Linked DNA regions of Glaciimonas sp. CA11.2. The protein of the gene in region 2 interacts with the protein of the main gene of each other region in a pairwise test. Links are inferred from orthologs where the notes say so. Each region holds a gene or a part of one and is shown on either strand. Other genes may lie near its edges.

Region 1 (15,661 bases), 1.8 Mb from region 2 along the record:
TAGGCGATGCGGACTTCACGCGCTTTAGGGTGGGACGCGAGAAAATCGGTTAGTGCTTTGCCTGCAATTACTTTGTCTGGTGCGACTTGCGCCACAGTCAGGATCGCCAGCTCAGAATCCGGTTTCAGTTGCAATCCGAGATTGGCTTCTTCGATTGCGCGAGGACTGTCGCCATTCGAGAAAGCTGATTGCGCCAGCGCCAGATGCGCTTCCGGCATGCTTAAATACGGCGCTACAATGGTTTCGAGCATCCGCATGGCAGCGACTTTGTCTTGCGCGCGACTTAACAGACGCTGAATTTGGAAGATGATCAATCCGCGCGTTTGCGGCGTGGCATTCGCCACTCGCTGTTCCAAAATTGGCTGTGCTTCTGCCAGATTATTGCTCAGTATGATGAAGCCGAGAAAATACTGTGTTGCCTCTTCTGAATCGGGGGCAAGTTCACGCCACAAGCGAATGGCGACCAATGCGTCGCCGGCTTGTTTGGCGCTGAGTGCCATTTCGGCAGCGCGACGGGCCGGACGCGGATCGCGGGTCTGTTTAGCCACACTCATTAATGTGACGTAGGCTGATTGCCAGTTGCCGCGCTGAAATGCGATCTCAGAGCTCAACTCTTTGAACAAAATTTCACTGGTTAATTCGACCAACGGTAGGTGCTCATCGGCCTTCTTAACGTTGGCATCGGATGTGTCGTCATCCGATTTTGGCGCAGACGACGCCATTTTTTCGGTGGGCGTATCTTTCGTATCACCGGTGCTATTGGTTGGCGCCAGGCCTGCACATGCAGACAACAAGGTCGAGAGCGTTACAATGGCAAGAGCTTTTTTCAAGGCATTATCCTGACTAGCAAAGCAGAGTTGTAGGGCAGTTCTAATAAAATCAGTGTTTGCTGCAGCTAAACTTTTTAAAGTTAGCCTTGATTTTACGCCCAACCAGAGCGGAATGTGCGACTGCCCCACGGGATTGCAGTTTACGCGTTATCTTAGAATCCGCTTACTATTTGCGGCCTTAACGGCGCTGGTCTATTCCAAGTTCACAATAACGTCGCGTAAAAAACGGCATAGCTGAAATGCACCCGGCATTTTGAGGTGTGTTCGTGTGTTTATTGCGAAGTGAGCGCCAAATCGATGGTCACTCGTGACTACGCAGTAAGATAATGGGCTGATTTTCAAAGTGATATCATCGGGTTATCATCATCTAACTTTTTTGAATGCGTGTACGTTATGCCAGAACTCCCAGAAGTTGAAGTGACGAGACGTGGGGTCGCGCCTTATATTGAAGGCAAGATGGTTACCGAAGTAGTGTTACGGCGGAGTGGACTGCGTTGGCCTTTTCCCTTGGAACTGTCGTTAAGTCTGAGCGGTCGCACGGTTCGCGGTACGGGCCGACGTGGTAAATATTTATTGATTCATTTTGATCATGGTACCTTGATCGTTCACCTTGGCATGTCAGGAAATTTGCGTATTTTGCCACTGGCAACGCTCCCCAAAAAGCATGATCATTTCGATTTAGTTGTTGGTCAGCAGTTGATGCGGATGAACGACCCACGTCGTTTTGGCGCAGTACTCTGGCATGCTATGGAAGACGGCCCGGTTGCGCAGCATGTCTTGTTGGCCAAGCTTGGACTGGAACCGTTAGAAGATGTTTTTTCAGGCGATATTTTGTACGCCCAAACACGTCATCGCAGCGCACCGATCAAGCAGGTATTGTTGGCTGGAGATATTGTTGTTGGTGTTGGCAATATTTATGCGTGTGAAAGTTTATTTGAGGCGGGCATCAATCCAAAGACTGCCGCACAGAGGATCGGCAAGGCGCGGTATGCTAAATTAGCCAGCGCGATCCGCGATATTCTCGCGCGTGCTATCGAAAAAGGCGGCAGCACTTTGCGGGATTTTGTTGGTGCTGATGGCCGCTCTGGCTATTTTCAACAGAGTTATTTTGTCTATGATCGTGCCGGAGAGCCTTGTCGGGTCTGCGGTTCGTTGATCGAGCAAATGAAGCAAGGGCAGCGTTCGACTTTTTATTGTAAAACGTGTCAAAAATAAAATTAAGTAATGGCAATTAATCTGCGGCGTATCGGAGCCGCTTACTATACTGACCTTTATTCGAAGACCAGAAGTTACCGATTGCTAGTTTTAAATAGAAAATCGAATCTGCATCGGAGTGAGGCAAATGCGTTGAATGGGGCAAAATTGAGGCTGACTTCGCATAAATAAGCGCCGCCAGATGGGCTTAACCCACAAAACAATCGTTGAAAGTAGCCGTATAAATGAAGCGTGTCGTGAAGAATTCTCTTGCCAGTGATGGCGTCCTTATTGCGAATAATATCGCTGCCAATAGTGCTGAAGGTGTCGTTGCCGCGGACGTGAGCAAGACCCTATCAGACAACAATCAGCACCTCGTCCATTACGTTGATCCCACGTTTTCTGATGCTGTGATTAGATGGCAGAAACAGCACGGACGGCACGCGTTACCTTGGCAAAATACGCGTGATCCCTATCGTGTCTGGCTCTCGGAAATCATGCTTCAGCAGACACAAGTGACAGCGGTAATTCCTTATTATCAAAAGTTTATGGTGCGCTTTCCAAGCCTGCACAGTCTGGCAGAAGCGCCGAGTGAAGATGTGATGGCGCATTGGGCTGGATTGGGTTACTACACGCGCGCCCGCAATTTGCATCGCTGCGCGCAGCGCGTTGTGGCGGAGTACGGTGGTGTATTTCCCAGCGATCCCTTATTGCTAGAAGATTTGCCTGGCATCGGACGGTCGACCGCTGCGGCCATCGTTGCGTTTTCCTACGGTGTGCGCGCAGCTATTTTGGATGGTAATGTCAAACGCGTATTCGCTCGCGTATTCGGTATTGACGGTTACCCCGGCGCTAAGCAAATTGAGTTACCCATGTGGCGTCGGGCTGTGGATTTGTTGCCGGAGCAAGGTGTCGAATCTTATACTCAAGGCCTGATGGATTTAGGAGCAACACTTTGCACGCGCAGCAAACCGTCTTGTATGGCTTGTCCCTTGGCGCAACGTTGCGTTGCGCTGGCGACTAATAGAGTGGCGGAGTTGCCTGTGCGTAAGCCGAAAAAGACAATTCCAGAGAAGCAAACGTGTATGTTGGTGATTGTTGATGGAAACCAGGTACTTCTGGAGCAACGACCAGATAGCGGTATTTGGGGCGGATTATTATCGCTGCCAGAGTTCGATATGGAGCATGATATTGAATCATCAGTGACGCGGCTGACAGCCCCCTTTGGTACGGTGGCTTCGTGTGAGCCATTACAGTCTTTCCTGCATGTTTTCACCCATTTCAAGCTTCAGATTTCCCCTTATGAAATCCGGCTTGAACGCCGACTTAATATGGCGGCGCAATCAGCGTATGTTTGGTATTCGGCAGAAAAATTAGCAGATGCACCGTTGCCAGCGCCAGTCAAAAAATTATTGCTGGCAGTGTTTCGCCAGGCTGATCTTTTTGTGTAAGCGCACTACGAAATGTTTAATGCGCCACTGCGTCATCAAACCTGATCAGATATTAATTGAACGACATAGGTCGCTCAATTAACTGACAACGTGGCTAAGTTGTCGATGACGCCGGACTACATGCTCGGTCGTTTCAAAATGTTGGGCAAGATGTTCGACCATATAAACGGACCGATGTTGTCCGCCGGTACAACCGATCGCGACCGTTAGATAGCTACGATTGTCTTGTTTAAAGGACGGAAGCCATTTGCTGATGAAGCCTGCTATGTCGTGCAGTAACTCCGCGACCTGCGGCAACTCGTCAAGAAAATCGATGACCGGTTGATCGCGACCGTTCAACGGGCGCAGGACCGGATCGTAGTGTGGATTGGGCAGCATGCGGACGTCAAACACCAGATCCGCATCGAGTGGCACGCCATGCTTGAAAGCGAACGATTCGAACAGCAACGTCAGCGGGGCGTGTTCGGTATCGACCAGATCTTTGATCCAGCCGCGTAGTTTGTTGGTACTCAAATCAGACGTGTCGATGATATGACCAAGACCTTCAATGTCTACCAGCAACTCACGTTCCCCAATGATGCATTCGGTCAGCGTCATACGGTCTGAGGGATTCTGGCCGGGACGTAAGCGATGCGATAACGGATGACTACGGCGAGTCTCAGAAAAGCGTGCGATCAATGCTTCGGTTTGGGCGGTCAGAAAAATAACTTTGACGTCATGACCTTGGGCTTTTAGCTGTTTAATATCGGAAGGAAGCCGTGCCAACGAATCGGCGCTACGTGCGTCGGTGGCAACTGCGAGCATTTGGATGTCCTCGTCGACGCGGGTTGCGACCAATTCCCGTAATAAAGTCGGTGGCAAATTGTCGACGCAGAAGTAGCCAGCATCCTCTAAAACGCGAAGGGCGACAGATTTTCCGGAGCCGGAAATGCCAGTGATGAGAATTATTCGCATAGTCTAATAGGTCGCATGAGTCGTGTTTTTACCGAAATTGCTAAAGATGCTTGTGCAAAATAAGGGTCAAGCAGGCGTCAATACAGCGCCAATCAGAGTCGTCGAAACCGGTTGCGTCAACCCTGTTGGACGTGGTCTGGTAGGGAAACATAACATATCTGGCGAAATAATTTCACATTTGGAATGCGTGCAGAGGCACGCCAACGTTTCACGTGTGCTTATTTTGCCCGAATACTACTTTAATAAATATCGCTTTCGCTGTCCATGACTGCGCGTTGGCGCGCGATGAAGTCTTTAAGCGTGTCGATGCCGCGCAATTGCAAAATGGTATTGCGCACCGCCGCTTCGAGTAGTACCGCTATATTGCGACCGGCGGCGACCGGTATGATCACTTTGCGCACTGGGAGTCCCAGGACATCATCGTAATGCGCATCAAGCGGCAGGCGTTCATAGTTTTCTTCCAAAGTGGCGCGACGCACCAGATGGACGATCAGTTTCAGGCGCATTTTGCGGCGGACCGCAGTTTCACCAAAGATCGTTTTGATATCTAGCAGACCCAAGCCGCGCACTTCTAAAAGGTTTTGTAGCAATGGCGGGCAGCGACCTTCGATCATATTTGGCGCAATGCGGGCAAATTCGACCGCATCGTCAGCCACCAGGCCGTGACTACGCGAGATTAGTTCAAGCCCAAGTTCGCTTTTGCCGAGGCCGGATTCGCCGGTAATGAGTACACCAACGCCGAGTACGTCCATAAATACGCCATGCATGGTGATGCGTTGTGCTAATTTTTTTGATAAATAGACGCGTAAATAATCGATTACCTGCGCGGCCGGCAGCGGTGTCGAGAATAAAGGTATATTTTTTTCGTCGCAAATATCCAGAATGTCGGGCGGCGTGGCCAGTCCTTGCGCGATGATAAATGCCGGTGGCGCACCAGCGACCAACTCTGACGTTTGATACGCGCGTGACGTCTCAGACAGGCGTTTGTAGTATTGCGTTTCCTGATGACCAAAAACCTGAATTCGTCCGGGATGGATCAGATTCAAATGGCCGACTTGATCGGCTGCCGATGCCGCATCTCCTGAAATCAGGCGTTCGCCGCCCGGAAAACCGGCAAACCAGCCGAGTTGTAGCGACTCGCGATTGTCTTCGTATAGTTGTTGAATGGATAAAGGCGTACTTGAGGGCATAGGAGGGCAGTTTGAACAGTTAAAGGGCTGCGCATTGAGTGACCGCCTGCGATTAATCTGGATGTCGCCGCGAATTAACTACAATCGGGAGTTGCATGCGCTCACCCCAATACGCCGGTTTTTACAAATAAATCATGATATTTTGTACTGTCTTTCGTGCTGCCAGTGCCTTCACATTCTTTTATTAGACTTATCTTAGGATTGTTTTCGTCTGCATGCCCGGCGTGTACAATTTGTGTAAGTCCTTATAACTGCGTATCGAGGCTTGTTTATTTATTGTTATTTTTTTAATCTCATTTAATCATGGCCTATTTTGCATCCTTTTAGGTCGCATTTTCGGCGCTCATTGGCTGCCATCCAATGAGCTTTGCATGAATTGAAAGCGGATCAGGATCGGTATTCAGTATCTCCCTAAAAGTATCGCTGGAAAACATTTCTGCTACTTCCGATAGGATTTCAAGATGGTGTTGCGTCGCATGATCCGGGACGAGCAAAAATACCAGCAAACCGACTGGCTCACCGTCGGGTGATTCAAACGGAATCGGCTGGGCTAACCGCACAAAAGCAGCGAGCGGCGCCTTCAAACCTTTGACACGTCCGTGCGGTACTGCAACACCGTGACCAAGCCCGGTTGAGCCGAGTCTTTCGCGCGCAAACAGGTTGTCTGAGACGGTCGAGCGCGCAATGCCGCAATTGTTTTCGAACATGAGTCCAGCTTGTTCGAAAGCACGTTTTTTACTGGAAACTTCCAGATCCAGTACAACGTTTTGTAATGGCAGGATTTTTGCGAGATTAGTCATTTTACGAATCAGTTTCTGCACTGTAGTGATGTTGTGCAGAATTATAGGCCTGAATCTGACTCGTAGCACCTAGTTGCCGCATTGGTTGACGTAAACGTTATATTTTAAGCAGCTATTTAGTCGACCTCAAAGCGAGCAAACAACAACAGTACATCGCCATTACCCTTGTTGCTGGATAAGCGTGGAATATACGAGGCCATCAATTTCGCTTTTTTTGTCCCGATTCCGGCAATTGGCAAAGGCAGTGGAAACGGGAAACCACCGAAATAATCTTGGCGACTGACTAACATAGCAGTGTAACCAGCGCTAAATTCGATTGGCGTTTTTGGCACATTAAAGACCCATTCGTAGGCGTATCCAGCCATTAATTGTGGTTTAAAGTGCGAATCACGAATCCCGAAAAAATACAGTGATTCGTCATTTCCATCAGCATTGCGGAATGTGCGCCCACCGCCTATGCCCCATGCTTTTTCGTTCAACTCCCTGATCCGTTCGGCAGTGTAGGTATTCCGACCATGATAGGCGTAGCCGGATAAATACACTTCCTCTGCGCCATTGTCGGTAATGTTGCCAAGACGGTTTTTAGTTTGTTGCCACCAACCGGCGCTGTCGCTGGTTTCTTGTGCTTCTTGGGCGTAAGAGGTGGTAAAGCAAAGCATCATGATCAGAGTAATCGTAGCTTTTATATAATATAAGTAGTTTTTTTGTACCATAAGGGACTCATTAAAAATAGCAAAAAAGTGGAAGCAACATTTCCCACTCGGCAACGTCATTTTTTGGATGCAAAAATAACGATGATGATCGGTTTTTATTTTTGTTCAGGTGTTGGTGCAAAAAACAGTGCTTCGGCGAAGCGACTGTTCTATGCCTTAAACGATGCATTTAGGTGATGCATCAGTTGCGGATTCGACAATGAGCAATCAAAGGTGTACATAGAAGAAAAATAGATGCTACTGACGTGCGAGACGACGATTGGATGGTGGTGGACCTGAAAAGTTGCAACGCCAAGGATTAATATCCAATCCGCCTCGACGGGTGTAACGCGCATAAACGGATAATTTTTGAGGCGAGCACTGTTGCATGATGTCCATAAAAATGCGTTCGACGCATTGTTCATGAAATTCATTGTGATCGCGAAAACTGATTAAGTACTGTAGTAAGCCTTCCTGATCGATGGGCGTACCGACATATTGAATTTGTACGCTGCCCCAATCCGGTTGCCCGGTGACCAAGCAATTCGACTTGAGCAAATGCGATATAAGTGTTTCATTGACGGGGATGGCATGTCGGTCGGTTTTTAATAAAGATGGTTTTGGCTGATAGTCGGTGACGTCAATATCTAGTCGATCTAGCAATATTCCTTGCGGCTCCTTGATCATTTGAGCGGCAAATGCATCCGCTGTGGTCAGCATTACCTGTACGGTAGTACCAAATCCAAGCGATAAATCGGCACGCAATAACGCCAGCAATGCATCGGTATCGGCTAATTTTGTCTGATTGAAGGAGTTCAGATATAGCTTGAAAGACTTCGATTCGATGATGTTCGGGGAGTCCGCCGGTGCCGTGATGGTTGCGATGGCTACTTGCGGTTTACCACGCAAATTGAGCCACGATACTTCATACGCATTCCAGATATCGACACCGAAAAACGGCAATGCGCCGCGAATCCCGATTTCTTCGCGCTTGCCAGCGCGTGCGATAGAAAACAATAACGTTGGGTCGTATTCAGCTGTGTAAGTGGCAACTTTTCCTAACGGCGAGAATTCTGGCGTAATGGGAGCGTTCATGATTTTGATGGTGCGTAAATGCGTATTCGTCGATTGCCGGCAAAGCCAGAACTCCAGTGTGGCATGGAGAATTTTGAGAAAATATAGATTGAAAAAAACTTTATCGAAGCGCTATCAACGGGGTAGTCGTTGTCGGTCTGATAGTAACGATCAAACGCAATGATCGAGCATAATGATTCAACGACTCACCGTTTGACCGCCAGGACATAAGCTTGGCGGTCAATAAACATACAGACATGAACCTTGGTTAAGGTCAAAAATAGTTAACAAAATACGTTGTATTTCTTTGATGAAGGGATTGCGTAGTGATCCGAATTATTTTCCATCACGACACTTTATTCCAGATATAGTTTATCCCAAAAACAGTTTATAGACAGGGTTCTCACTTTCATCCCAATAGCGATAACCTAGATTATCCAGGAAGCCACGGAATGCTTTCATTTCCTTTTTCGGCACTTGCAGGCCAATTAAGATACGGCCAACGTCGCCACCTTGGCTCCGATAATGGAATAGGCTTATATTCCAGTTTGGTGCCATACAGTCAAGAAAGCGCGTCAGCGCGCCCGGACGCTCAGGAAATTCAAAGCGATATAACAACTCATCATGCGCCAGCGCACTTTTGCCACCAACCAGATGGCGGATATGTACTTTGGCTAGTTCATCATGGGTCAGATCAAGCGTGCTGAAACCATGCTTCTCGAAATTTTTGGCGATCTGTCCAGACTCATCGTACGTTGAGGTTTGCACGCCGACAAAAACGTGCGCAGCTTTTTCGTCACTGATGCGATAGTTGAATTCAGTGACGTTGCGATCACCAACCAATTTGCAAAAACGACCGAAACTTCCGCGTTCCTCTGGTATCGTGACGGCAAATACCGCTTCGCGCGATTGGCCGATATCTGCCATTTCAGAGACGAATCGCAACCGATCAAAGTTCATATTGGCACCGGAAGCGATGGTAATCAGCACTTGATTTTTAATCGGCTTGCGGGTGCCTTTAGCGCGCTCGATATAGGCTTTGGCACCGGCTACTGACAACGCTCCGGATGGTTCTAGAATACTTCGCGTGTCCTGAAATACATCTTTAATGGCGGTACAAACTGCGAATGTGTCGACCAGAATGACTTCATCGACATACAGTTTGGCGAGACGAAACGTTTCTTCCCCGACAAGTTTGACGGCAGTGCCGTCGGCAAATAGCCCTACATCGGCTAAAGTAATCCGGCGACCCGCTTTAAGACTGCGCGCCATCGCATCCGAATCGACCGTCTGGACGCCGATCACCTTGATTTCGGGCCGCACCGCTTTGACGTAGGCGGCGATTCCTGCAATCAAGCCACCGCCACCAATAGGGACGAAAATTGCGTGAATTGGTGCTGCATGCTGGCGCAGAATTTCCATGCCGACTGTACCCTGACCTGCAATGACGTGTGGGTCATCAAATGGATGCACAAAGGTCAGCTTATGTTTTTTCTGCAGCGTTAATGCGTGGTTATAGGCTTCGGTGTACGAATCTCCAAACAGCACTACTTCGCCGCCACGGGCGCGTACAGCATCGACCTTGACCAGAGGTGTTGTGGTCGGCATAACGATCATGGCGCGACAACCAAGTTTAGATGCCGACAAAGCCAGACCTTGGGCATGATTACCCGCGGACGCACAAATGACGCCGCGTTTGAGTTGCTGCGGAGTCAAGCTCGCCATTTTGTTATATGCGCCGCGCAATTTAAAACTAAACACGCTATGCATATCTTCGCGCTTGAAATAAATCTGGTTCTCCATCTTCAGAGACAGCGTCCGCGCCAGTTCAAGTGGCGTTTCCTGCGCGACGTCATAGACGCGGGCGGTCAAGATTTGCTGCAAATAATCTGTAGTCATGGTCAGGTCAAATTAGCGCGCTGCGGCAGATTAGGAAGCTCCTGAATCGCTAGCGCCAGGTCAAGTTTAAGGTCTATCCGAAATGTAGACAGCCGATCATTATAATGGACCGCTTTGCGTGTTGGCGTGAATGGCTTTATAAGCTGCTATTTAGTCGTTATTTCGGTAGGTATTCGGCACTTGTTTTAAAAGCATGCGCCCTTTTTTAACCCCTTCTTTTTAAATTTTTATGATTGAATCAGCTGTTGTATGGGCGTTAGGCGTGCTTGCGATACCGACCGTTGGGTTATGGTCGGTGTTCATCGTCAGTTTTGTATCCGCCACTTTGTTACCAATGGGCTCAGAGCCCGCCGTGTTTGCGGTCATCAAAGCTAACGGTGCGCTTTATTGGTCCGTCATCGTGGTCGCCACCGCTGGGAATACACTCGGTGGCGCATTGGACTATTGGATGGGGTACAGCGCCAAGCAGGCATTTGCACGCGAACGCAAAAGTCGTTGGTTCCATTGGTTGGAGCATTACGGCCCAAAAACGATGCTATTGAGCTGGTTACCGATTATCGGCGACCCCATTTGCACTTTGGCAGGTTGGTTGCATTTGTCGTTCTGGCCAAGCGTCATGTATATGGCAATCGGCAAATTTTTACGTTATATCGCTATGACATGGATACTTATGTCATTACCGGATGGATTCTGGCGGCAGCTCGCGCACTGGCTGTTTTAACAGCGCCATATTCTGAATTAATGGCGTAATTCTGGTGTATAAATAATACGTATCACGCATTGCTAACCAGATGAAACGGATTGTTTATACAATAAGTCCATGCAGAAAGATGCCAGCCAATGCGGGAGTGATCAACAACATGACCAGTGGCGGCACGATACGGACTTGCCAAGGTTGTGCGCTTAGCAAGTGAGAAAGGCCAGAGTAGCGATTGGTAAGTACTTGATGACGAGTGCGCATGTTTAGACTCCAGTTCAATGAGAAAGGTTATAGCGCTAAGCTGAATAAGCCGACTGCTAGCCTTTGCACTCGGCGTATTCGGCGAGTGTGACAGCAACGTTGTCGAAGATGACGATCATAAATTGATGCCACATAATTGCTTTCGTATGATTGTGCGATACATTAATTATAAAATAAAACTATTAATTATTAATAGTTGATTGTTTTTATCGATTCAATTGCTTATTGCTATGACGCAATCTATTATTTTTGTAAAGATATAATTTTTCACAAATGCGATTTTAGTTATCATTTTAACCATTCTAATCTACGGATTTTGATGCTGAAATTGCGGCCATGCACAAATTGATGTCGCACAAACACTAGCTTGTCGTCGCGACTCTTCGCTATAGGCTAAAATGCTTACTCAGCGGCAGCCTACACTCTCTATATAAATGAACGCCCCAGTACAAATCCAAGCTCTAGTATCAGATGCACCACACGGTGCAACCCCTACGCGCGTGCGCGAGATTCCCTACAATTACACCTCTTTTTCAGATCGTGAAATTGTCATTCGGCTCCTCGGTGAAGCTTCGTGGGCGTTGCTCGATGAATTACGTTCCAAACGTCAGACCGGTCGCTCAGCACGTATGCTGTACGAAGTCTTGGGCGATATTTGGGTCGTACGTCGCAATCCCTATTTGCAAGACGATATGCTCGACAATCCAAAACGTCGGCAGGCGCTGATTGACGCGCTGAACCATCGTTTGGCAGAAGTCGATAAGCGTCGTCTGGATATCGCACACGCGCAAGATCATGACGACGACGCGATCCGCCGTAGCGCCAAGGTGGAAGCATTGGTCGAGGCTGCACGTTTGGCTATTAGCAAATTTTCGGACGAGTTCCGTCAGACTTATGATTTGCGTAAACGCACCAATAAAATTTTGGGGCGCTATACCGCCAAAGACAACATCAAGTTCGACGGACTGTCACGTGTATCGCACGTAACAGATGCTACCGACTGGCGCGTTGAGTATCCGTTTGTGGTCCTGACACCCGACAGCGAAGATGAGATGGCGGGACTGGTCAAAGGTTGTATCGAACTCGGTCTGACCATTATTCCGCGTGGCGGCGGCACCGGTTACACGGGCGGTGCGATTCCGCTCACACCGTTTTCAGCAGTAATCAATACCGAAAAGCTGGAACAACTCGGCGAAGTGGAAATGGCTGTATTGCCAGGTCTGCAAACGGAATACGCGACTATTTTCTCCGGCGCTGGTGTAGTAACCAAGCGCGTAGCGGATGCGGCTGAAAAGGCCGGTTTCGTTTTTGCGGTTGACCCAACCTCGGCATCCGCATCCTGCATCGGCGGCAATATTGCCATGAATGCGGGTGGTAAAAAGGCCTTGTTATGGGGCACTGCCATTGATAATTTGGCAAGCTGGCGCATGGTCGATCCAAACGGCGATTGGCTGGATGTCACGCGACTGGATCACAATCTTGGCAAAATTCATGACACGCCTTTAGCGCGTTTTAAACTGGAATGGCGGCATCCGGCGGCAAAAGGACATCCGGCAGAAGCGACGTTCAAGACTGAAATTCTTGAAATACCCGGCGGCACTTTCCGCAAGGAGGGTTTAGGCAAGGATGTTACGGATAAATTTTTAGCCGGTTTGCCTGGTATTCAAAAGGAAGGTTGCGACGGGCTGATCACGTCCGGCGTGTGGATTTTGCATAAAATGCCAAAGTTCACCCGTACCGTCTGTCTGGAGTTTTTCGGTCAGGCACGCGATGCGATTCCATCGATCGTTGAGATCAAAAACTATCTCGACGGTCTTCCCGCAAAAGGCGAAGGATTTACGTCGATTCGCCTCGCCGGTCTTGAACATCTCGATGAGCGGTATTTGCGCGCAGTCGGTTATTCGACCAAGTCCAAGCGCGGCGTGTTGCCGAAAATGGCCTTGTTTGGCGACATTGTGGGTGACGATGAAAACGCTGTCGCACACGCAGCGTCGGAAGTCGTGCGTCTGGCGAATAACCGTGTTGGTGAAGGGTTTGTTGCCGTTAGTCCAGAAGCGCGGAAGAAATTCTGGCTCGATCGCTCACGTACCGCGGCTATTTCCAAGCATACCAACGCCTTTAAAATTAATGAAGACGTGGTCATTCCGCTCAATCGGATGGGCGAATACACCGACGGTATCGAACGCATCAATATTGAGTTATCGATCAAAAACAAGTTGCAGTTGTTAGATCAATTGCAAGTCTTTTTTGCCAAAGGTAATTTGCCTTTGGGTAAAAGCGAAGAGTCCGATGGCGATGATATCGCTGGCGCAGAGTTGATGGAACAACGGGTTCCTCAAGCGCAGGATTTGCTGGCAAAGGCGAAGCTGCGCTGGACGTATCTTTTGCAGCAACTGGATGCACCGCTGGCCGACGTAAAGGCGGAATTAGCAGCATTGGGTCTGGATAAATTAAGTGCGGTGTTTGAGCAGCGCTTGATTCAGCAACCCGATGCACGTTTATTTGACGTGGTTCAGGACCGCACCGTCAGCATCTCCTGGAAGCAGGAAGTCCGTGCGCAATTGCGCCAGATTTTCAATGGTGGCGCGTTCAAGTTGATATTGGACGAATGCACGGCTATTCATAAAACAGTATTGCGTGGCCGTGTATTTGTCGCGCTTCACATGCACGCCGGTGATGGCAATGTCCATACCAACTTGCCGGTGAACTCCGATCACTACGACATGTTGCAGGACGCACACGCTGCAGTTGCGCGCATTATGAAGTTGGCGCGTTCGCTGGATGGCGTGATTTCGGGTGAGCATGGCATCGGCATTACCAAGCTGGAGTTTTTGACCGAAGATGAAATCAAGGATTTCCGCGATTACAAATTACGCGTCGATCCAGAAGGACGTTTTAACAAAGGTAAATTACTGAATTTGCCGGGCCTTGAAGCTGATTTAAGCAATGCTTACACGCCGTCGTTCGGCTTGATGGGACACGAATCGCTGATCATGCAGCAAAGCGACATCGGCGCGATTGCTACCAGTATCAAGGATTGCTTGCGCTGCGGTAAGTGCAAGCCGGTTTGTGCAACGCACGTGCCTCGCGCCAACTTGCTGTACTCGCCTCGCAATAAGATTCTGGCGACTTCGTTGCTGGTCGAAGCCTTCTTATATGAAGAGCAGACACGGCGCGGCATTTCGATCAAGCATTGGGAAGAGTTTGAAGACGTCGCGGATCATTGCACCGTCTGTCACAAGTGTTTGACGCCTTGTCCGGTCGATATCGACTTTGGTGAAGTGTCGATGAACATGCGTAATCTGCTGCGTAAGATGGACAAAAAATCGTTTAATCCGGGCACGACAGCGGCGATGTTTTTCCTGAATGCCAAAGATCCTGCGACGATCAACATGACCCGCAAAGTGATGACCGATTGGGGCTTTAAGGCACAACGACTAGGTAACGAAGTGCTGAAAAAGTTTGCCAAAAAGCAGACTAAAGCGCCACCGTCAACGATTGGCAAAGCACCAATTAAAGAACAGGTCATTCACTTTATTAACAAGAAAATGCCAGGTAATTTGCCGAAGAAGACCGCGCGCGCGTTACTGGATATTGAAGACGATAAAGTGATTCCGATCATTCGGGACCCGCAGACAACGACGGCCGAAACCGAAGCAGTGTTTTACTTCCCCGGTTGCGGTTCGGAACGCCTGTTCTCGCAAGTTGGTCTGGCGACGCAAGCAATGTTGTGGCACGTTGGCGTACAAACGGTGTTGCCACCTGGCTATTTGTGCTGTGGTTACCCGCAACGTGGTTCTGGCGATTTCGACAAAGCCGAGAAGATCATCACCGATAATCGGGTGTTGTTTCATCGGATGGCGAACACCTTAAATTACCTCGACATCAAAACTGTCATCGTGTCTTGCGGTACTTGCTATGATCAACTTCAGGGTTATGAGTTTGAGAAAATATTCCCCGGCTGTCGCATCATCGATATCCATGAATATTTGCTGGAAAAAAATCTTAAACTGGAAGGTGTTAACGGCACGCGTTATATGTATCACGACCCTTGCCATTCGCCGATGAAGTTGCAAGACCCACTGAAAACCGTGAATGCGTTAATCACGACTATAGACAATCAGAAGATCGAGAAAAATGATCGCTGCTGTGGTGAATCCGGTACTTTTGGCGTGAGCCGTCCGGACGTATCAACGCAAGTGCGCTTCCGCAAGGAAGAAGAGATGATCAGCGGTGCGGATAAAGTGCGCGCGGATGGTTTCACCGGCGAAGTCAAAATTCTGACATCGTGCCCATCTTGTTTGCAAGGGCTAACGCGTTACAACGATGACTCCGGCACGACTGCAGATTACATCGTGGTCGAAATGGCGAAGCATTTATTGGGCGAAAACTGGTTGCCGGATTACGTCAACCGCGCCAATAGCGGCGGCATAGAACGCGTGTTGGTATAACCATGACGGCCAGTTCTGCGGGTTGTGAATTGTGCGCAAGCGAGGGCGGAGAAGTGCTCTCTCGTAACGACAAATATCGCGTGGTATTGGTCGATGATGCCCAATATCCAGGATTTTGTCGGGTTATCTGGCATGCGCATGTGAAGGAAATGACCGATTTGTCCG
Region 2 (16,237 bases):
TCCTGATTCCTGCGGCGCTGTGCTTTGTATTTGGCCGCATGGTCGGAGATATTCGTCAGGGTTGGGCAGTGCTGGCGGCGATGACCATCATCTTTGTGATTATGACGGTGGTCGTGTTGATCGCTGAGCAGCAATCACATCCGGGTTTAAGCGCGCTTGGTATTGATCAGGCCAATAGCTTGTTGCAGTCTGGCGGCAATATGGAAGGGAAAGAAACACGTTTTGGCATTAGCGCTTCGGCTTTGTTTGCCGCTATCACTACCGCTGCTTCGTGCGGTGCGGTGAATGCAATGCACGACTCCTTTACCGCACTCGGTGGCATGGTGCCATTGGCTTTGATGCAAATGGGTGAAGTGGTATTTGGTGGTGTTGGTTCGGGTCTGTACGGCATGTTGGTGTTTGCCATTATGGCGGTGTTTATTGCCGGATTAATGATCGGTCGCACGCCTGAATATCTTGGTAAAAAAATTCAGTCATTCGAAATGAAGATGACCGCGATTGCGATTCTTGCGGTGCCTTTATTGGTTCTTGGTGGCACGGCCATTGCGGTGATGGTGACAGCTGGTACGGCCGGCATTCTCAACCCCGGCGCGCATGGCTTTACCGAGATCCTGTACGCCTTCAGTTCTGCTGCTAACAATAACGGTAGCGCCTTTGGTGGCTTGTCAGCCAACACACCGTTCTACAACATCACGCTGGCAATTGCCATGTGGTTTGGACGCTTTGTGATCATTATTGCGATTCTGGCGATCGCTGGCTCGCTCGCAGCAAAGAAACGGTTGGAAGTGAATGCGGGAACGATGCCGACACATGGTCCTTTGTTCGTCGTGCTGTTGATCGGGATTGTTGTGTTAGTGGGTGTGCTGAATTATGTGCCGTCATTGGCCTTAGGTCCGATCGTTGAGCATCTGCAAATGTCCGTCGCGCCAGCGCTAGCACATTAGTCGCCACATAAATAATAAGGAACATCATGTCCTCCAACAGTTCTCGCAGTAAATTGACGTTGTTTGATTCCAAGCTACTTGGTCCTGCAATCGTCGCATCGTTTAAAAAATTGACGCCACGCACACAGCTGCGCAATCCAGTAATGTTTGTGGTGTATGTCGGTAGTATTCTCACCACGCTGCTATTTTTTCAAGCATGGTTTGGAAAAGGCGAAGCCAGTCCGGCATTCATTCTGGCTATTTCGGTCTGGCTCTGGTTCACGGTTTTGTTCGCCAACTTTGCGGAGGCATTAGCGGAAGGGCGCAGTAAAGCGCAGGCCGAATCGTTACGGGCGCTTAAGCAAACCGTGACCGCAAAAAAACTCCTTGGTGTTGAAGGAAAAAGCGGCGCTGAAAGTAAGTGGTCACCCATTTCTGCCAGTGAACTCCGCAAAGGCGATGTCGTTCTGATTGAGGCTGGCGATGTGGTGCCAGTCGATGGTGAAGTGATCGAAGGCGTCGCATCGGTCGATGAAAGCGCAATCACAGGCGAATCAGCACCGGTGATTCGTGAATCCGGTGGCGACTTTTCAGCCGTTACCGGGGGAACGCGGGTATTGTCCGATTGGCTGGTCGTCCGTGTTTCGGTTAATCCTGGTGAAGCGTTTCTGGATCGTATGATCGCCATGGTTGAAGGCGCAAAGCGGCAAAAGACGCCAAACGAAATTGCGTTGACGATTTTGCTGGTAGCGTTGACCATCGTGTTCCTGTTGGTCACCGTCACATTGTTGCCATTCTCATTGTTCAGCGTATCTGCCGCCAAATTCGGTACGCCAATCACCATTACGGTGTTGATTGCTTTGCTGGTTTGCCTGATTCCGACCACCATTGGCGGTTTGCTGTCTGCGATCGGGGTTGCTGGTATGAGCCGCATGATGCAAGCTAATGTGATCGCCACGTCAGGCCGTGCGGTCGAAGCTGCTGGTGACGTAGACGTGCTGTTGCTCGACAAAACCGGCACCATCACGCTCGGTAATCGTCAAGCCGCTACTTTTATTCCGGCACCCGGCATTAGCGAACAGCAATTGGCCGATGTTGCCCAGTTGGCCTCGCTGGCGGATGAAACGCCAGAAGGTCGCAGCATCGTCGTGTTGGCTAAACAGCGGTTTAATATTCGTGAACGCGCTATGAGTTCGCTCCATGCCGTGTTTGTTCCGTTCACGGCCCAAACGCGTATGAGTGGGGTCGACATTGGCGATCGTCTGATTCGCAAAGGCTCTTCAGAAGCGTTAAAGAGTTACGTCGCTTCTTTAGGACAGCCGTTCCCTGCCGAAGTCGCACGATCTGTCGATGACGTTGCGCGGCGCGGTAGTACACCGTTGGTTGTGGTTGATAACGGCGTGGTAATGGGCGTGGTTGAACTGAAGGATATCGTCAAAGGCGGTATCAAAGAGCGTTTTGCGGAATTGCGGCAGATGGGGATTAAAACGGTCATGATTACCGGTGACAATCGCTTGACGGCAGCTGCGATTGCTGCTGAAGCCGGGGTCGACGATTTTCTGGCCGAAGCAACCCCGGAGGATAAACTCAAACTGATTCGATCCTATCAGTCCGAAGGTCGTATGGTGGCGATGACCGGCGACGGTACCAACGATGCGCCAGCGTTGGCGCAAGCGGATGTCGCAGTGGCGATGAATAGTGGCACGCAGGCCGCTAAAGAAGCAGGCAACATGGTTGATCTGGATTCCAATCCCACCAAGTTATTGGAGATCGTAGAGATCGGCAAACAAATGCTGATGACACGCGGGGCGTTGTCAACGTTCTCGATTGCGAACGATATCGCTAAGTATTTTGCGATTATTCCAGCCGCTTTCGTCACCACTTATCCGCAACTTGCGGCGCTAAACATCATGCATCTGGCGAGCCCATCCTCAGCCATCATGTCGGCTGTCATTTTTAACGCATTGATCATCGTTGCGTTGATTCCACTGGCGCTCAAGGGGGTTAAATATCGCGCTGTTGGCGCGGCCGCTTTGTTACGCCGCAATCTGTTGATCTATGGATTAGGCGGAATCATTGCGCCATTTATCGGTATCAAGTTGATCGATATGCTGCTGTCCGCTCTTAATTTAGTTTAGGAAATTTCAAATGAAAACCTCCCCTCTCGTTATTGCTAGCGCCCCTGGCCCGATGTTGCGCCCGGCGCTTGTTTTGTTCACGGCTTTGAGTCTCATTTGCGGCATTATTTACCCTGTTGTCGTCACCGGTATTGGCAAGGTCGCTTTTGCCGATAAGGCGGCAGGTAGTCTGATTATTCAGAATGGTAAAACAGTCGGATCACGACTGATTGGACAGGAGTTTTCTGCTCCCGAGTATTTCTGGGGACGCTTGTCCGCTACCAGCCCTATGCCCTACAACGCGACCTCATCTGGGGGTTCTAATTTTGGTCCCAGTAATCCAGCGCTGATTGAGGCGGTCAAAGGCCGCGTCGCTGCACTCAAGGCTGTGGATCCTACTAATACGCTCTCTATCCCGGTCGATCTGGTCACGGCATCTGGCAGCGGGCTTGATCCAGAAATGAGTACTGCCGCCGCGTATTATCAAGCCGCTCGCGTTGCGCGCGAGAGAAAACTGAGCATCGAAGTAGTACGCGGCATCATCGACGCCAAGCAACTGACCCGCAGTGTGGGATTTCTCGGCGAGCCACGCATTAATGTGCTGGATCTCAATCTCGCGCTGGATCAAAAGCATTAATGAGAAAAAATCGCCATTGCGTACTAATTGCGCGCAGTGGCTAATGTGGATGACACTTCAGCAGGCAAGATCAACATTCCTATTTTTAGGGCAGCATCGCTTGCGCTGACGTTACTTTGATTGGCAAGTCAGGCAACTTAATCCCAATAGGATTTTTCACCAATCTTGCTTGACGTAATCTGAATGTCGCGACGCTGTTTATGCAATGGTCTTGTATGAACGATTGCGGCGCCTAAGGTTTCTTTGTCATCGCGATCAGTAATCAGTAATTAGTACGCAATATTCACCGCCACCAGCGCCAATGCGCTATTTCACTTTTACCTTTAATGCGAATGAAATAATTCATGAAAAAAATTACTCTTGCAGTGGCAATCATCATTACCTGTAGTGCTTCGTTTTCGTACGCAGAAGATGCACCTGTGCCGGATAATGTTGTTAGCTATAACGCCAGTGTGGTGTCTGACTATCGGTTTCGTGGCATTTCACAAACCAGGCTTAAGCCAGCAGTACAAGGTGGTGCCGATTATGCGAACAATCCAACCGGCTTATATGTCGGGACATGGTTGTCGACGCTGAAATGGATCAAAGATGCGGGTGGAAGCGGCAATGTTGAGTGGGACGTTTATGCGGGTAAAAAAGGAAATTTTTCCCAGAACTGGACCTATGATTTGGGTGTATTAACCTACGTTTATCCATCCAATGACTTGCACCCGAACGCGAACACCACCGAAGTCTATGGTCAGGTGGGTTATGGTCCTATGTATCTCAAATATTCCCAAGCGGTTACTAATCTTTTCGGTTTTGCTAACAGCAAGAACAGTGATTACGTGGATGTAGGTGCCAACATTGATGTGACTAACGGCTATGTGGTCAATCTTCACGTTGGTCATCAAACCGTCAAAAATAATTCCGCTTCAAGCTATAACGACTGGAGGATTGGCCTTACAAAAGACTTCGGTATATTGGCGGGTAGTGTGGCGCTGGTCGGGACCGATTCCAAAAGCTATGCCGGACCGGGTCCAGATTATAAGGATCTGGGAAAGACCGCGTTATTGTTGTCTGTGACCAAAACCTTTTGATGTTATGCAATTGATGACAAAATGCCTCTACAATCAGGGGATTGATTTCATTTAATTGCGTGGGCGGCCCCTCAATGCGTCATTGGAGGTGTGTGCTATTGGTTCATTGGTTGATTTGTTGCTGATTTTTTGTTGATTTACTCTCACTACTTATGTCATCCAATTATCCGAATAATAATGATCAACGGCCTGATCCAGACGCATTGCTGGCCCGTATGCAATCCGAACAAATCCACGCAGCACGAGGCAAGCTACGTATCTACTTTGGTGCTTCGGCTGGCGTAGGAAAAACCTATGCAATGCTTTCCGCCGCCCACAAACTCCGCGCTGACGGGCGCGAAGTGTTGGCCGGAGTCATCGAAACCCACGGACGAATCGACACGGCAACTCAGTTAACCGGTTTAGAAGTACTTCCACTAAAACAGCTCACCTATCGCGATAAGCAATTACCGGAATTCGATCTGGATGCTGCGCTAGAGCGCAAGCCATCGCTGATATTAGTCGACGAACTGGCGCATTCCAACGCACCCGGCTCCCGACATCCCAAGCGCTGGCAGGATGTGGAAGAGTTATTGAGTGCGGGTATCGATGTCTTCACCACACTCAATGTCCAGCATCTTGAAAGTCTGAATGACGTAGTTGGCGGTATCACAGGCATTCGGGTGGCGGAGACGTTGCCGGACACCGTATTTGATGCCGCTGATGAAGTGGTACAAGTGGACGTCCCGGCCGATGAGTTGCTGGCCCGATTACGCAGTGGGAAAGTCTATAAATTGCCGCAAGCCGAGCGTGCATCACGCAATTTCTTTCGCAAGGGAAATTTAATTGCCTTGCGGGAGTTGGCATTGCGTCGCACTGCCGATCGTCTTCAAGGTGACGTACAGGCATATCGGGTGGAGAAGTCGATAGGCGCGGTGTGGCAGACTGATGCAGCTTTGCTAGCCTGCGTCGGTCCAACTATTAACGCCGAACACGTGATTCGCAGCACGGCACGACTTGCGACACAATTGAACACCGAGTGGCGAGCAGTGTATGTTGAGACACCACGCCTGCAGCGAATGTCGTCAGCGCGCCGAGAGGCGATTCTGGAGACGCTCAAGCTGGCACAAAGTCTGGGCGCGACCACCGCCGTTTTAGCAGGAAACGATGTCACTCAGGTGATTGCAGATTTTGCGCGGAATCACAATATTTCAAAAATCATCGTTGGACGGAGTCAGTATTACGGTCAATGGCGTTGGCGTTCACTTTGGCCTTTGCAGAGTAATTTTGCGATGCGAATTGCCGCTCAGGCCAAGGACATTGATCTTATTGAGATCGGTCAGCCATCGATCCGGGCGGTCACTAAACAATCATCTTCTGCTACTTCGGCAATCTCTCCATCGCTCCTGAAGCCGAAGCGGATGCTTGAAAAATCGCGCTCTTTGGGATACTACTGGGCGGTTGCGGTCACGATATTGGTTACCCTCCTGGCGACTCCGATTTTGCCGTATTTTGATTTGGCAAATATCGTCATGCTTTATTTACTGGCAGAGGTATTGATCGCGGTGCGTTTTGGGCGTGGTCCAGCTATAACGGTGGCGCTGTTGAGTATTGGCGCATTCGATTTCTTTTTTGTGCCGCCACGGTTTTCGTTTGCTGTCAGCGACTTTCAATATTTGATGACGTTTGCGGTCATGCTGGCAGTCGGTCTGATTATTACGCACCTGACTACCGGTCTACGATATCAAGCACGGGTTGCGTCTTATCGTGAAGCGCGTTCCCGGGCTTTGTTTGAATTTTCCCGCGAACTATCTGGCGCGTTGCAAACTGAGCAGATATTCGAAACCAGCCGAAAATTTTTACAACGTACATTTAACGCTCAGACACTTTTGCTAGTGCCCGATTTGCACGGACGATTACAAGTCACCGTGGCGGAAGATGGAACAAATACGGATCAAAGTCTTCACGACTCAGTTCATAAGTCCCTGGATATCGGAATCGCCCAATGGGCCTTCGATAATGCCAGGAATGCAGGTATCGGCACGGATACCTTGCCAGCCAGTAATTGTCTCTATTTGCCTCTAGTTGCACCAATGCGTACCCGTGGCGTATTGGCAATTCTTCCGCACAGCCGCCGTTGGTTACTCATCCCGGAGCAGCAGCAACAACTCTACACTTTTGGGGCGTTGGCTGCGATTGCTTTAGAGCGCGTGCATTATATTGAAGTAGCCCAGGACGCATTGATCAAGATGGAGTCGGAACGTTTGCGCAATTCATTATTGTCGGCGTTGTCGCACGATCTGCGAACGCCGTTGACCGCATTGATCGGTTTGTCGGAGTCCTTAGTTCTTTCCAGGCCGCCTTTGCAAAGTGCGCAGCAAGGTTTGGCGACCGCGTTGCATGACGAGACCTTGCGCATGAGCGCACTGGTGACCAATTTGCTGGATATGGCCCGCATACAAAGTGGTGAAGTGAAACTCAACTTGCAATGGCAGCCTTTCGAAGAAGTTGTTGGTAGTGCGTTGCGCGCCAGTAGTTCACCGTTGGCCGCGCATCGGGTGGAGATCCGCGTCGCTCACAGCCTGCCGTTGGTTCGTTTCGATGCGGTACTGATTGAACGCGTATTGTGTAATTTATTAGAAAATTCTGCCAAATACTCGCCGCTTGAATCTGTTATTGTGTTGTCCGCAAAGGTGGCAGGGCGCTTCATGTCGGTCACCGTTTCGGATGACGGTCCAGGGCTTCCGACCGGTATGGAAGAGGCCATCTTCGACAAGTTCACGCGTGGTGAGCGCGAGTCGGCGAAGCCCGGCGTTGGATTAGGACTCGCAATTTGCCGTGCGATCGTCGAGGCGCATGGCGGCACTATTGGTGCAAAATCCAGTGCAGAACGCGGTGCCGAATTTACCTTTACTCTGCCGCTCGGCGTGCCACCTAGCATGCCGGATGTTGAAGAAGGTGATTTCAATCCGGTCGAACCATCTATATAAAAGGGCCATCATGAGCCAGCCACAACCCGTAGCGATTCTGGTCGAAGACGAACCACAAATCCGACGCTTCGTGCGTGCGGCGCTGGAGGACGAGGGTTGGCAAATCCATGAGGCCGACACTTTGCACCGAGGATTGATCGACACCGGCACGCGTAAGCCGAATTTGATTATTCTCGATTTGGGTTTGCCAGACGGTGATGGTATTGAATTCATTCTGGATGTCAGAAAATGGTCTAAAGTGCCGATCATCGTGTTATCCGCTCGCGTCAGTGAAAACGACAAGATTAAGGCGTTGGATGCTGGAGCGGATGACTACTTGAGCAAACCTTTTGGAGTCGGCGAGTTGCTGGCCCGGGTGCGGGCCACGTTACGTCGTCAGCATCAGCCTTTAGGGGATGCCGACGGATTGATCCGGTTTGGTGATGTAACGCTGGATCAACAGGCGCGACTGGTTACTAAAGCACAACAACAAGTGCATCTCACGCCAACTGAATATCGTTTATTGACGGTACTAGTGGCGAACGCTGGTCGGGTGGTGACCAATCCGCAGTTATTACGCGAAGTATGGGGACCGTCGCATTCCGAGAGCGGCCACTATTTGCGGATTTACATGGGCCATTTGCGCCAAAAGCTGGAAGACGATCCGGCCCAGCCAAAATATTTGCTGACGGAGACGGCAGTCGGCTACCGGATCATGTTATCCGTGTAAGTGTGGTTTGGTCGCTCTGCAAACCGGATTTTCAGCTAGGCAATTCTCTTGTGTTACTGATGTCTATAAGTCTCTCAATTTTTTTTGCATTTAGTAATTGTCATCGCCAACTGGCAACGTTAAATGGCGGTTTGACCGATGGAAGGCCTGATTGGTTAGAATAGCGTTTTTAATTCTTTTCTAAGAAGATTGCCATGGCCGCTATGACGCAAGACGAAATGAAGCAAGCTGTTGCTCGCGAAGCAATTAAATATGTCGTGGAACGCGACATTGTTGGTGTCGGTACTGGCTCCACTGCGAATTTTTTCATTGATGAACTGGCCAAGATCAAGCATTTGATCAAAGGTGCGGTCGCATCCTCTGAAGCGACAGCTGCCCGCCTGCGTAGTCATGATATTGAAGTATTTGATCTCAATCAGGTGTTGTCAATGCCGGTGTATATCGACGGTGCGGACGAAGTTAACGCGCAGGGCGCGATGATCAAGGGCGGTGGCGCGGCGCTGACGCGTGAGAAAATCGTAGCATCGGTTGCAGAAAAATTTATTTGTATCGCTGACGGCTCTAAACTCGTCAACGTATTGGGTAAATTTCCGCTGCCGGTGGAAGTGATTCCGATGGCGCAGGCGGTGGTAGCACGCAAGCTGGCAAAACTCGGCGGAGAACCGCGCTTGCGCTTCAAGGATGGTATTCCTCTCATCACCGACAACGGCTGCGTCATCATCGATATGCACGGCCTGAAGATCGTGGACCCGATTGCAATGGAAGCCCAGATCAACCAGATCACTGGCGTCGTATCGGTTGGCCTGTTTGCTAAACAAGGCGCAAACGTGTGTTTGCTGGGAACCCCGGAGGGCGTTAAAACGTTGACGTTTTAATGTGTCGATAAGTTGGGTCAGCCGCTGAATGCATTTACATTAGTTTAATTTCAGCCGCAATGAAAAAAGCCTGCAACTTCACAAGTTGCAGGCTTTTTTATCGATAAGAAGGTCAAATCTCTAGCGTCTCTACGTTAGGTCCTTGGCATACTTATTTAAGGCCTCGCCACATTCGGATTATTAATCTTGGTTTCATCGCGTGCAATCACGACACTTAATTGGGCAGGATCAATCCGACTATGGAACGCCTTATTGATCTGGTCGAGTGTCAATGCGCTGATTTTGTCTTCAAGTTGCTTACTCCATGCGTACGTTCGGTCTAGATCCAATAAGCGCACCCAGCCGGCACCGACTGCACCATCTTGCGCCCGGGCCTGAACGTTTTCTTGCAATATGCCGGATTTTGCGCGGGTCAGTTCGTCGGCAGTGAAGCCATCTTTACGAACGCGCGCCAACTCTTCCTTCACCCCTAGATCGACTTTGGAGAGATTTTGTGGAGCGGCGATCGCCTGAATGCTGAAGCTTGCAGCGCGGCTGATGGCGCTGATGCCGAGTGAAGAGCCGACGCTATAGGACAAACCATCTTTTTGGCGTATCCGGTCAGCTAGACGAGACTTCAGGCTGCCGCCTCCAAACAAGTAATTCGCCACCAACAGAGCAGGATAGTCAGGATCACTGTCGCGCATATCCAGATTCATGCGGGCAATATAGACGCCGTTTTCTTTATCTGGCGTATTGATGACCTCTGCAATCGGCGCGACATCAAAGTTTTTCCGTATCACGCGCTGGTATGGCGAGGCACTTTTCCAGTTGCCGAATTCGGCCTGAACCGTCTTAGAGATGGGTATTGGGTCGAAATCCCCGACGATGGCGATTTCACTGTGTGACGCGCCATAAAATGCCTTGTGAAAAGCAATCACCTGTTCCAGAGTGACCGCTTTGATGTTTGCGATCTTCTCGTCAACGGTGGGTGCAGACAACCAGTCACCTTTTGGATATAAATTGAAATGTTGCGCCATTGCTTCTGCTGCGCGGCTATCGGGATTGTTGCGCGAAGCCTCAAGGCCAACGAGCACTTCCTTGCGCAAACGCTCAAATTCAAGGGGATCAAAACGCGGGTGCTGAAATACATCGGCAACCAGCGCCAGCGCGCCGGGAAGATCACTACGCGTTGTCTCAAATTGATAGAGGCTGCCGCTCACCTTAAGCTTGGAAAAAGCATCTGCTAATTGCTGGCGGTTAAGTGTTGTGCTGCCGCGGCGCAGCATTGCACCGGTCATATCCGAGACAGCATTCTTATCGAATAGCGTTTTTTCATCACCCCAATTTAATTTTATGTGGACTGAAACGGTCTCGCCACGGGTTTTCTTCGGTAGCATCGCCAATTTCATATCGCCGAAAGTTTGATGCTGCGTACGTGCATCAATATTCGCCTGCGAAGGATCGAAAATTTCTCCGCTTGCCAGCCCTTGCTGCGGCTTGTAATCTTTTAGTATCTCGGCCAGCGCAGGTGCAGCCGGTACCTCGGCGCGCTGCGGTGGATCGTTTGGTTGAAAGATGCCGACAGTACGATTGTCGCGTTTAAAATATTTGGCCGCAACTTCTGCAACCTGTGCTGATGTGACTTGCTTAAGTTGGTCGCGCCCTAAAAAAAGCAAGCGCCAGTCACCCAGCGCAATGGCGCTCGACATGGCAACCCCAATTTGCTGTGGATCGTTCATCAAGTTTTCATAACCGTTGGCTGTGTTTCGTTTTATACGGTCCATTTCTTCAGCGGTTGGGGGCGTAGTTGAAAAACTTTCGATGGCGTCTACCAAGGCTGCGCGAACCGGTTCAATTGGCTCATTTTTTTTCACGACCGCAGCGATGACCAATAATCCCGGTGCATAACCGGTCATTTCATAATTGAATACCGATGTCGCCTTGCCTGTTTCGACCAAGGCTTTGTAAAGCCGCCCGTTTGGGGTGTCGGCCAGAATGCTCGCTGCGAAAGATATCGCGTTGCTGTCCGGGTGCAATTCGCTCGGTACTTTGTACGCCACGGCGACGATTTGTATGTCACCTTCACGCCGGATGACAAAGCTGCGCTCACCATCCTGCGTTGGTTCCACGGTCCAGAACTCAGGTAATTTACGGCTTGGTTTCGGCAGTTTTCCAAAGGCCTCGTTTACCCAGGTCAGCGCCTTTTCAGTGTCGAATTTGCCCGAAATGAGTAGTACCGCATTATCTGGCTGGTAATAGGTGCGATAGAACGCTTGCAGATTTTCGATCTTGACGCTCTCCACATCACTGCGGTTGCCGATAGTGGGTTTGCCATAACTATGCCAGTCAAAAGCGACGCCTTGCATGCGTTTAAACAAGACGCTGACTGGAGAGTTTTCCCCTTTCTCAAATTCATTACGAACAACGGTCATTTCACTATCGAGATCTTTTCGAGCGACAAAAGAATGCAGCATCCGATCCGCTTCAAGGTCGATGGCCCATTTCAGATTGTCATCGCTCGCTTGCGAAAATTCGTAGTAATTGGTGCGGTCAAGCGAAGTAGTGCCGTTGAAAGACATACCGCGTTGGCCGAAATCTTTTGGAATGGTCGGATGCGTTGGCGTGCCTTTGAACATCATGTGTTCCAGCAAATGCGCCATCCCGGTTTCACCATAATTTTCCTGACGCGAACCGACCAGATACGTCATATTGACGGTCACCGTTGGCTTGGTGGCATCTGGTAGCAACAACAATTTGAAGCCATTACTGAAACGGTATTCGGTGATACCTTCGGCTGAGGGGCCTTTGGTGATGTTGGCGAATTGGGTGATCTTTGCATCACTGGTCGGCAATGTCTGTGCTTCTGCAAAATAGGGCGTTACAAGCAACATCACGGTGAGTGTTAGCGCGCCAGACGATGCACGCGTCAGCAATCCAGGAATACGTCTGAAGATGTTCGCGGTTGCAGTATCAGCGAATAATGTCGAATGATGAATTTGAGGGAATAAATGCATGACGTTTTCGATCAGTTAGAGGCGTGATGGACGGGAGACGGGACGACACGATTGGTGCATGTTGTTCGGTGAGCTGATGCGTGCTGGCGGTAGCGCTGAGACAAAAAATTAAGCAACGTCAATGCCCAGCTATTACAACGAAATTCAACATCAATAAGCCGCTATCAATACATGGATTGATGACTGTATTCACATCGGGTGATGTTAATGCTACCACTTTCCGGGATCAAAAAACTGATCGGCCAAATGGTAGCGGGGAAGGGAGCGTCGTTACGAAACGAGTTTATTCTGTCGGTGGAACGTAACCGACGGCGGCATCTGCGCCGTTGCCGAAGAAATGATTTTCCATTTGTGTCGCAAGATATTTACGTGCACGAATGTCAGCCAGGTTCAGGCGATTTTCATTCACCAGCATCGTTTGATGCTTCAGCCATCCAGCCCATGCTTCTTTTGAAACGCTTTCAAAAATACGCTTGCCCAGTTCACCCGGATACGGTGGGAAATCCAATCCTTCAGCTTCTTTATCGAGTTTGATGCAATGAATAGTACGTGCCATGATTTTCCTTGTTTGTTACCTGTGAGTATCAGCGCCCACTCCGGCCTGAATGCCTGAGTGTGGCGATAAATGAGAGTCAGCGGTTAAAGTTGCTTACATTAAAGTTGTTTAATCAGTACCAATGATTTACGTTGCCAGTTATACATATGTTGACGATTTTTCGGTAAGTCGTCGACTGTCGCGCTGACAAAGCCGCGCCGCAAAAACCAATGTGAAGTTCGTGTAGTCAATACGAATAGTTTGGTCAGGCCAGCGGCGCGCGCTCGGCTTTCCATATGTTTCAGAATTTTCTCACCGTCGCCCTGCGCTTGCACTTCCGGATTAACCGTCAGACAAGCCATCTCTCCCATTTTTTCATCTGGGAAAGGGTACAACGCTGCGCAGCCAAACAGCACGCCATCATGGTCGATGACAGAGAAATAATGGATTTCGCGCTCAATCAGTTCGCGGCCGCGCTTGACCAGCGTGCCATCGGCTTCCAGTGGTTCGATCAATTTCAGGATACCGCCGACGTCCTCAATCGTTGCTTCACGCAAGCTTTCCAGATTCTCGTAAGTAATCATGGTGCCAATACCATCATGCGTAAATAATTCAAGCAACGCCGAACCATCAGTCGCAAACGGTACGATGTGCGCACGTGGCACGCCAGCGTTGCAGGATTTGATGGCGTGCTGCAAGTAGAAGGCTGAATCGGACGGCAGACAACCGCTTTCGAGCACTGCCTGCGCCTGATGAGACGATAGTTCTCGGATTTCAGTTCCTGCGGCGTCTTTCAGTAACGGCGTTTCGCTGATGAAGATCAATTTCTCGGCGCGCAGTGAAATGGCAGCGGCGACCGCAACATCTTCCATGGTCAGATTAAATGCTTCACCAGTCGGCGAAAAACCCAATGGCGAGAGCAGAACCAGATTACCCGCGCTCAAAATAGGGTGGATGGTTTCGTAGGCGATCTTACGCACCACGCCAGTCAATTGAAGGTCTGCACCATCAATCACGCCTAGTGGTCGCGCTGTCACAAAGTTGCCTGAAATAATCCTGATGGCGGCGTGCGCCATGGGGGTATTTGGCAAGCCCTGACTAAATGCCGCTTCGATATCGAGCCGTAATTCGCCCGCGGCTTCTTTTGCGCATTCCAATGCCGCGATGTCGGTGATCCGCAAGCCGTTAGAAAAGCGCGTTTCAACATTGCGTAGTGTCAATTGTTCTTCAACCTGCGGTCGTGAGCCATGCACAATCACAATTTTGATACCTAACGCGTGCAGTAACGACAGATCTTGTGCAAGCACGGGTAAGGCCCCAGCCATGACTAACTCGCCCGGAAAGGCGATCACAAAGGTCTTGCCGCGAAAGGCATGAATGTAGGGCGCGACAGAGCGCAGCCACTGGACGAATTCGGAGGTGTTTTCCATGGTGTGCATTATATACATACAGTGGCACTGAGCACACTTTGTCCCAGCAGGATTGATGTGAAAGTACGCCATCGGCGTTGGGCTTTCCTTGCCACCTCGGCGGCCCCGTACTATCGTACTGTCTTCGTCGGCCCGCCTTGCTGGGACAAGATTACGTCAATACTATAATTTTGCATTGGCATAAACCCGTCCTGTGACCTTGATTGCAATAGAAGTAACTCTTATGTTTCTGGTAATTTTAGCAATTAATGGTGTAATTCGACTGTTCATAAGAATTTGCGATGATAGTTTCTGTGACCGTTAAAATCCTGTCGGCAAGTGAAGATGTGATCTCTTCTATATCATAGAGTTGTCCAGGAATAAGTTGTATAAATTGAAAGTAAAAAATGAACGCGGTCGATTATCAGGTATTAAATAGCGCGGTGAGTTGGTTGCGACAGGGCAAGCGCGTCACATTGGTGACGGTAGTGCGCAATTGGGGATCGGCACCGCGTCCACTTGGATCGCTGTTCGCCATCACTTCCGAAGGTGATTTTACCGGATCGGTATCGGGTGGCTGTGTCGAGGATGATTTAATGGCGCGTTTTGCCGCATCCTTTCCAGAAAAAATTGAAGTCGTGCGCTACGGCATTACTGCCGAACAGGTGCGCCGGTTCGGTTTGCCATGTGGTGGCACACTCGAACTAGTGGTCGAACCGCTTGTTAATGCAGCCGCACTGGAACCGTTGCTGGAGGCGGTTGCATCCCGACGGTTGGTGCAAAGGCGGCTTAATCTTATTAGTGGCGTGGCGGTCATCGAGCCAGCAACTGCCGACTTTACGGTGCGTTTTGGCGATAATGAATTGGTTCATGTGTTCGGTCCGCATTGGCGTTTACTGATTATTGGCGCCGGTCAGGTATCAGAATATCTGGCGCAAATGGCGCCAGCGCTAGATTTTTCGGTCTATTTAAATGATCCGCGTGAAGAGCAACGGCGCAACTGGCAAACCAATGAGCAGGCTAATGGAAACACACACATAATCTCAGCGGCTTCTGCCGTTGAATGGCTTGAAGGCATGCCGGATGACGCGGTGCATGCATTTGCACCAGATAAACGGACCGTGATCGTAGCGCTCAGTCATGATCCAAAGGTAGATGATATGGCATTGATGGAAGCGTTGAAAACCGATGCGTTTTACGTCGGAGCAATCGGTTCTATGGCCAGCACCATTGCGCGCAAGGCGCGTTTGCTGACGCTGGATGTGACACAGGAAGAAGTGGATCGCTTACACGCCCCAATCGGTCTGCCGATTTTTAGTCGTTCTCCAGCGGAAATCGCGGTCTCGGTACTAGCGGAGCTGGTCGCCTTGCGCAATTGCGATGTTGTGGCGAGGTCTGTGTCAAGTTGTGCGATTGGTGCGCCGCTCGAAGAAAAGGTTGTTTCTTCGTAACGAAGGCACGATTACCTGCGCCGTGGATTCTCTCGTTTGTGACCGCTTTTCGCGAAGCGGTTGCTGCGTAGGCGTGCTGCGCTCTGTATAATTCTTATCCCATGCCAGTATCAGAATCCAATAAACCAATGCGGCCCGCAGATTCACGCCGGCCGCCACGCTCTGAAGCCCCTCCGCGTCAGGAAAATTCATCACGTCCGGCGCAATCACCTGCACCAAGTTCGATATCCGGACCTGTTCCCGTCACTATCAGCGCTGATTCAAATCGACCCCGACGTTCTGAAGGTCGTTTGCCGCGGGAAGCAAGACCGCGAACCGCACCGGAACGCAATCCACTGCCGCCGATCATATTTCCAGAGGAATTGCCTGTATCGGGCAGACGCGCTGAAATTGCTGAAGCTTTGCTGGCTAACCAGGTCATTATTGTCTGCGGTGAAACCGGATCAGGGAAAACCACGCAGTTACCGAAGATATGTCTTGAATTAGGTCGTGGTCTCAATGGTTTGATTGGGCATACGCAGCCGCGCCGGATTGCTG

Evidence for each region.
Region 1: the proteins of RGU75_RS12610 (region 2) and RGU75_RS04750 interact in binary tests that used the Escherichia coli proteins (3 or more experiments, as listed by UniProt). The link is inferred for Glaciimonas sp. CA11.2 from one-to-one orthologs.

The regions. Positions count from the first base shown.
Region 1 is NZ_JAVIWL010000001.1:1,104,893-1,120,553, reverse strand. Bases 4,682-7,494 are described here. They hold RGU75_RS04750 (PTS sugar transporter subunit IIA), read right to left. Parts: upstream 6,420-7,494; coding sequence 5,943-6,419; downstream 4,682-5,942. Other genes in these bases: queF (NADPH-dependent 7-cyano-7-deazaguanine reductase QueF), read right to left, coding at 7,370-7,494; RGU75_RS04745 (hypothetical protein), read right to left, coding at 6,536-7,081; hprK (HPr(Ser) kinase/phosphatase), read right to left, coding at 4,682-5,619. Outside these bases: RGU75_RS04775 (tetratricopeptide repeat protein), read right to left, coding at 1-830; mutM (bifunctional DNA-formamidopyrimidine glycosylase/DNA-(apurinic or apyrimidinic site) lyase), read left to right, coding at 1,224-2,045; mutY (A/G-specific adenine glycosylase), read left to right, coding at 2,366-3,475; RNase adapter RapZ, read right to left, coding at 3,554-4,429; more of hprK, read right to left, coding at 4,669-4,681; more of queF, read right to left, coding at 7,495-8,206; ilvA (threonine ammonia-lyase, biosynthetic), read right to left, coding at 8,558-10,084; RGU75_RS04730 (YqaA family protein), read left to right, coding at 10,314-10,805; RGU75_RS04725 (hypothetical protein), read right to left, coding at 10,890-11,045; RGU75_RS04720 (FAD/FMN-binding oxidoreductase), read left to right, coding at 11,480-15,496; RGU75_RS04715 (HIT family protein), read left to right, coding at 15,499-15,661. UniProt on the Escherichia coli protein: Seems to have a role in regulating nitrogen assimilation.
Region 2 is NZ_JAVIWL010000001.1:2,909,130-2,925,366, forward strand. What follows is about bases 4,537-7,925. They hold RGU75_RS12610 (DUF4118 domain-containing protein), read left to right. Parts: upstream 4,537-4,908; coding sequence 4,909-7,725; downstream 7,726-7,925. Other genes in these bases: RGU75_RS12605 (TorF family putative porin), read left to right, coding at 4,537-4,756; kdpE (two-component system response regulator KdpE), read left to right, coding at 7,736-7,925. Outside these bases: potassium-transporting ATPase subunit KdpA, read left to right, coding at 1-944; potassium-transporting ATPase subunit KdpB, read left to right, coding at 971-3,061; potassium-transporting ATPase subunit KdpC, read left to right, coding at 3,072-3,677; more of RGU75_RS12605, read left to right, coding at 4,022-4,536; more of kdpE, read left to right, coding at 7,926-8,434; ribose-5-phosphate isomerase RpiA, read left to right, coding at 8,638-9,309; RGU75_RS12625 (M16 family metallopeptidase), read right to left, coding at 9,465-12,182; RGU75_RS12630 (oxidative damage protection protein), read right to left, coding at 12,589-12,861; argA (amino-acid N-acetyltransferase), read right to left, coding at 12,960-14,270; RGU75_RS12640 (XdhC family protein), read left to right, coding at 14,657-15,700; ATP-dependent RNA helicase HrpA, read left to right, coding at 15,829-16,237. UniProt on the Escherichia coli protein: Member of the two-component regulatory system KdpD/KdpE involved in the regulation of the kdp operon. KdpD may function as a membrane-associated protein kinase that phosphorylates KdpE in response to environmental signals.